Regions from separate parts of the Kosakonia radicincitans DSM 16656 genome, predicted to be linked through region 2. Evidence: predicted binding sites of a transcription regulator. Region 2 holds the regulator's gene; the other holds the start of a gene.

Region 1 (3,264 bases), 110 kb from region 2:
GCATTGACCAGCGGCAAGCTGGCGCACAGCGAAAGGCCTGGCGTGATTATGCTGATGACCAGCGTCGGCGCTTTTGTTGCGATAGGGCTGTTCAGCCTGATGCCGGTGTGGGCGCTTGGTGTGCTGTTCCTGGCATTATGCGGCTGGCTGACCGCCGTGAGTTCGCTGTTGCAGTACACCCTGCTGCAAACCCAGACGCCGGAAGCGATGCTCGGGCGTATTAACGGCTTGTGGACCGCGCAGAACGTGACGGGCGATGCGATTGGCGCGGCGCTGCTGGGGGCGATGGGATCGATGATGACGCCCGCCTCATCGGCGAGCATCAGCGGGCTGGTACTGGCGGCGATCGGTTTAGTGCTGGTGGTGGCGCTCAGCGAGCTGCGCCGTTTTCGTCAGACGCAGCCTACTGCATAGGAAGCTTACGGCCGGATGGTGCTTCGGGCTTACATGTTTAGCGGATCTCGATCGCAGGCCGGATAAGACCGGCAAACAGATTAACCAAACAGCGCCGACAAACGCTGCAACACGCGGGTAGCGCTGTAGTAGTCCAGGCGGAAGGTTTCTGCGCCGAGGGCGTAAACGCGTTTGTTCTGTACCGCAGGCAGATGCGCCAGCAACGGATTCGCGTTCAGCGCGTCGGCATCTTTTTGATCGCTGGCGAACAGGAACAGCGCTTCACCGCCCAGTCCGGCAGCAAGGTTTTCTCCGCCCAGTTGCACGATGTCGTGGCGTTTACCCTGGCTCTGGCTGGTTTGCAGATTGGCCGGTAGCGGCGCAAGGGCGAAGCCCAGTTGCTGCATCAACTTGCCCTGCGCGGAGTCGCTGGTCCACAGGTTGGCGCTGTGCGCGGCGGGGGTATAAACCAGCGCAGTAACCGGCTGCGGCGGCAGTTTCATCCGTGATTTGACGTCGGCCAGTTGCTGGTTGAATTCGCTGATGCGCGCAGCGGCCTGTTTTTCCTGGCCGGTGATTTCACCCAGTTGGGTGAGCAGCGCCTGCCAGCTTTTATCGTCGTAATTGATAACCAGCGTCGGCGCGATGGTGGAAAGCTGGTCGTACAGGGCAAGGGCGGAATCGCCGCCGGTAGCGCTGATGAGGATCAGATCCGGCATCTGTGCGGCAACGGCCTCGGCATTCGCTTCGCCAATGTAAAGACGAGCGACGTTGCGTTGTTTCGCCACATCGCCCCACTGGCGCAGAAAGCCCTGCGCGTCGGCGAAACGGTTATTCGGCGTGGTCGCACCACTGGCAATTACAGGTGCGTCAATCGCCAGCAGCGATCCGGTAAGGGTGACGCTGGTTGACACAATGCGCAGCGGCTTGCTGTCGAGCTGATGCGTACCGCGACTGTCGGTGACCTGGCGAGGCCAGTCGGCGGCGATTGCTGAGGTTAGTCCTAAAACAAAAATGCCCAGAATCACTAAGGGCTTACGGAACAAAAAAGAAAATCTCACGGATTGCGTCCTGTTTTTGTTGAGGTTAATGCTTCTCATTTTCATCATTGTATGAAGGGGATGCAAGCATTAGCGGCGCAGAAGAGGAATCTGCTGTTGACAGCGCGGGTAATAACTTTTTATCTTACCGCCACAAAACACAAATGATAATCATTATTAATCTCACTTATCATTGTTGGAGGATGATATGGATATGTCCCTGGCTGAGGATATCCAGCAGTCTGCGAAGACACTGGCCGCGGATCAGTTTTTGTTTATGTCGCCGTACCGCAGTTTTATAACCTCCGGGTGCGTTGCCCGTTTCTCTGAACCTGCCGTCGGCGGTGATTCTCCGGAGAGCGCCTTCCAGACCAAACTGGCGCAGGCCTTTGCCGATGCGAAAGCGCAGGGCGTGGCCCGGCCGGTGATGGTTGGCGCGATCCCGTTCGATACCACGCAACCTTCCGCGCTGTTTATTCCGGCGTCGTGGCAAACCTTCTCCCGTCCGGCGCGCCAGCGTTCTGCCCGCTATTTCAACGCCAGTGACATGCCGAATGTTGTCGCGCAACGTGAAATCCCGGAGCAGGAAACCTTCATGCAGATGGTGGCGCGCGCGGTGCAGAAGACCGCCACGCCGGAAGTGGACAAAGTGGTGCTCTCCCGTCTGATTGAGATTGCCACCGACAGCCGCATCGACAGCGGCGTGTTGCTGGAGCGGCTGATTGCCCAGAATCCGGCCAGTTTCAACTTCCACGTTCCATTGCCGGATGGCGGCGCGCTGCTGGGCGCCAGCCCGGAGCTGCTGCTGCGCAAAGAGGGCGACCACTTCAGTTCGCTGCCGCTGGCCGGTTCCGCCCGTCGCCAGCCGGATGACATGCTGGATCGCGAAGCGGGCAACAAGTTACTGGCGTCGGAAAAAGATCGTCACGAGCACGAACTGGTGACGCAGGCGATGAAAAAAGTGCTGCAGCCGCGAAGCCGCTCTCTGAACTTACCGGATTCGCCGCAACTGGTGACCACGCCGACATTGTGGCATCTGGCGACGCCAATTGAAGGCACGGCGCTGGCGGGAGAAAACGCCCTGACGCTCGCCTGCCTGCTGCACCCGACGCCTGCGCTGAGCGGTTTCCCGCATCAGGTGGCGAAAAAGCTGATTGCCGAACTGGAACCATTCAATCGTGAACTGTTCGGCGGCATTGTCGGCTGGTGCGATGACGAAGGAAATGGCGAGTGGGTGGTGACCATCCGCTGCGCCCGCATTCATGAAAACCACGTCCGGCTGTTTGCCGGTGCCGGTATTGTGCCTGCTTCCTCGCCGCTGGCGGAGTGGCGCGAAACCGGGGTGAAACTGACCACCATGCTGAACGCATTTGGTCTGCACTGAGGAGCGAAGATGACCATTCCTTTTACCCGCTGGCCGGAAGAATTCGCCCGCCGTTACCGCGAAAAAGGGTACTGGCAGGATCTGCCGCTTACTGACATTTTGACCCGCCATGCGCACAGCGATGCCACCGCAGTAATTGATGGCGAGCGTTCGTTGAGCTACCGCCAGTTGCATCAGGCTTCCGATAACCTCGCGTGCAGCTTGCAGGCGCAGGGGATCGCCCGCGGCCAGACCGCGCTGGTGCAACTGGGCAATGTGGCGGAGTTCTACATTACGCTGTTTGCCCTGCTGAAACTCGGCGTTGCGCCGGTGAATGCGCTGTTCAGCCATCAGCGCAGCGAACTGACCGCCTATGCCGCACAGATCAAACCGGCGCTATTGATTGCCGATCGCGATCATGCATTGTTTGCCGACGACAATTTTATTCTCACGCTGGATTCTGTTCGC
Region 2 (3,264 bases):
CGCGCGACATGAGCCGCAGCGAACTTATCGAAGAGATGCTGCTGGCACAGCTGAGCGCATTGCGCGGAAAGTAATTACTCCGAATCACCTCTCTTATTTCTACGTTTTCATGTGTCATACAGTGCACTCCGCGGCGATAGCTGTTTTCGCGCGCTTCTCTGTTCTGCTATGATTGCCCTTATCTGTGGGCGTAGCGCCACCATCATATTCATTAGGTTTCAAGAGGTTATTTTACTCATGGCAATTACAGGTATTTTCTTCGGCAGCGACACCGGCAACACCGAAAATATTGCGAAAATGATTCAGAGTCAGCTTGGTAAGGACGTTGCCGACGTACATGACATTGCCAAAAGCAGCAAAGAAGATATCGAAGGATATGACATTCTGCTGCTCGGCATTCCGACCTGGTATTATGGCGAAGCGCAGTGCGACTGGGATGATTTCTTCCCGACGCTGGAAGACATTGATTTTAATGGTAAGTTAGTTGCGCTGTTTGGCTGCGGCGATCAGGAAGACTATGCAGAATATTTCTGTGATGCGCTGGGTACGATCCGCGATATTATTGAGCCGCGCGGCGCGACCATCGTGGGCCACTGGCCGACTGCAGGCTACCATTTCGAAGCCTCTAAAGGTCTGGTGGATGACGACCATTTTGTTGGTCTGGCCATTGACGAAGATCGCCAGCCAGAACTGACCGCAGAACGCGTGCAAAAATGGGTTAAGCAAGTTCGCGAAGAGCTGCATCTTGATGACATCATCAACGCCTGATTTTACGGCGTAATCTGTGGGTTACGTGGTATTAATAGGTAAAAGCAATGGAAATAATTGCTACAAATTTTTAACTTTTTTCTCCATCGCTGTACAATAAGCCCTGCTAAAGTGGTGTCATAAAGCACAGGAGTTGCTGGTGACACCACGTTTTAAAAGCTTACTTTACTTGAGGACTTGCAGTTTTCATTTAGCCATGGCAGTTCTATAATGAGACGCATTATCCCAGGTGCATTCCTTCTAACTTCCATTGAGGAAGTGAATCGTATAGCAACAGGACAGATTCCGCATGACTGACAACAATACCGCATTAAAGAAGGCTGGCCTGAAAGTCACGCTTCCTCGGTTAAAAATCCTGGAAGTACTTCAGGAACCGGATAACCATCATGTCAGTGCGGAAGATTTATATAAACGACTGATCGACATGGGCGAAGAGATCGGGCTGGCGACAGTATACCGTGTACTGAACCAGTTTGATGACGCCGGCATTGTGACCCGTCATAACTTCGAAGGCGGGAAATCCGTTTTTGAACTGACTCAGCAGCATCACCACGATCACCTGATTTGCCTCGACTGCGGCAAAGTGATCGAATTCAGTGATGATTCCATCGAAGCGCGCCAGCGCGAAATCGCCGCGAAACACGGTATTCGTCTGACGAACCATAGTCTTTACCTGTACGGTCACTGCGCCGAGGGTGACTGCCGCGAAGATGAACACGCGCACGACGCGAAATAATCCCTTTTCATACTCAAGCCAGCCTTCGGGTTGGCTTTTTTTTTGCCCTTCAAAAACAAAAATGCCCGGCAGGTTTGCGCTGCCGGGCAGGTTACTTCAGCAATAATTACGCTTTCACGCTATCCACACGGCTGAAACGTTTACCGTCCGGGCTGGCGGTACGGATCTGCACTTCCCCGCTCACCTGAGGACGCGCTTTATTATCGTAGCGCAGCCAGTTTTTACCGCCGTCCGTAGAATATTCCACGACCATTCCCGGGAAGCTGGTATTGGCTTCCAGCTTGCCGCCAACCACGCGCGCGCCCGGTACAGGCAGACGGTAGTTGATGCCTGCTTTGTCCAGTTTTGCCAGTTCACGATGGCCTAACAGATTTGCAAAGCGGCTCCAGTCTTTATCCAGCGCTTTTACATCGACCAGATGAGTTTCACCGCCTTTGTACTCGCGCCCGGCCTGATAATCCTGTTCCCAACCGGCGCGGTGCCAGGCACGCTCTGCGACCGCAATCATGCGTGGATAAATCATGTATTCCATCTGGTTGTCGGTACGCACCACTTCACTCCACAGCTGAGCAGAAAGACCATAGGCTCCAGGCCACGGTTTATCCGATTTCGCGCTGAATGGATTGCCGTCACGATCCAGTGAAGTTTCAGCATTTTGCGGCATGTTATCCGGCGCAAAGCTGAAGATCTTGCGCTCATCGCTAAAGCGCGTGCCCCAGTAGTAGCCGCTTTCCGCCGGATGGACTTCGTTCGGGAAGTCGAGGTAAACATAGTCCGGGTTCGAGACAATGACGCGGAACCCTTTGTTCGCCCAGTCATTTACTGAATCGAAACCGCCCCAATAGAGCGTATCCCAGAAGTTAACATTGACGTGATCGGTGGCAAACTCAGCGGCATTTTTGGCATCTTTCAGGCCATCCTGCCACGCCTGCATGGTACCGATACCGTGCGCTTTCACCAGCTTGCTGACCTCAATACCAAAGTAGCTGGAAAGATGCTCAACATCTGCAACTTTACCCTCTTTAACCATAGTCTGGCAGACCTGAGATTTTGCCCACGGTTTGTCCTGCTTGCTCTGATCGATGATACCTTTGCCCGCTTCCGGTTTTTTCTGGTCGGTATAACCCGCCCCCAGATAGATGTTTTTCGCTTCGTCACCGCCAAAATGCCAGGTGTTCAGCGGTACACCCGCTTCTTTGTGCATTTGCTGGATTTCGCCAATCACTTTATCGACGAAATTGCGCGACGAATCGAGGCAAGGGTTCAGATAGCCAGTGCGGTTATAGAACTGTACCCCGGTGGTATTAGAGGTGTCCGTCGGATCCAGCAAACGGTACTGATTCGCCTCTTTCTCTTTACCCTCTTTCATCAGGCGCTCATAGCGCGCTTCCATTGAGATCACGGCTGCACGGGCGTGTGCCGGCATATCAATTTCCGGGATCACTTCAATCTGGCGCGCTTTCGCGTACTTCAGTATGTCGATGTAATCGGTTCGGCTGAAGTGGCCGCTGCCATTGTTGTTGCTGTCCGGGCCGGAACCCAATTGCGGCAGCAGGCAGGTTTTCTCGCTCAGATCGTGGCAACGTTTACTGCCGATGTCGGTCAACTCAGGCAGACCAGGGATCTCAATGCGCCAGCCTTCGTCATCGGTAAGGTGAAAGTGGAATTTGTTCAGCTTATACGCTGACATCTGATCCAGCAGGCGTAGTACGGCATCTTTGCTATGGAAGTTACGTCCCACATCAAGCTGAATACCGCGA

What was found. Region 2 encodes Fur, which represses iron uptake genes when iron is present. Its sites were predicted from a motif close to ATAATAATGAGAACNACTATCAA; they were not measured.
Region 1: the regulator Fur is predicted to act here: its motif matches at 1,592-1,614, upstream of fepB (Fe2+-enterobactin ABC transporter substrate-binding protein).

What each region holds. Positions count from the first base shown of each region.
Region 1 covers NZ_CP018016.1:4,089,669-4,092,932, reverse strand. Annotated here, with positions in the region: gene entS (enterobactin transporter EntS) at 1-414, shown strand, start outside; gene fepB (Fe2+-enterobactin ABC transporter substrate-binding protein) at 495-1,454, opposite strand; gene entC (isochorismate synthase EntC) at 1,642-2,817, shown strand; gene entE ((2,3-dihydroxybenzoyl)adenylate synthase EntE) at 2,827-3,264, shown strand, end outside.
Region 2 covers NZ_CP018016.1:3,980,046-3,983,309, forward strand. Annotated here, with positions in the region: gene ybfE (LexA regulated protein) at 1-74, shown strand, start outside; gene fldA (flavodoxin FldA) at 238-768, shown strand; gene fur (ferric iron uptake transcriptional regulator) at 1,058-1,504, shown strand; gene Y71_RS19210 (beta-N-acetylhexosaminidase) at 1,611-3,264, opposite strand, start outside.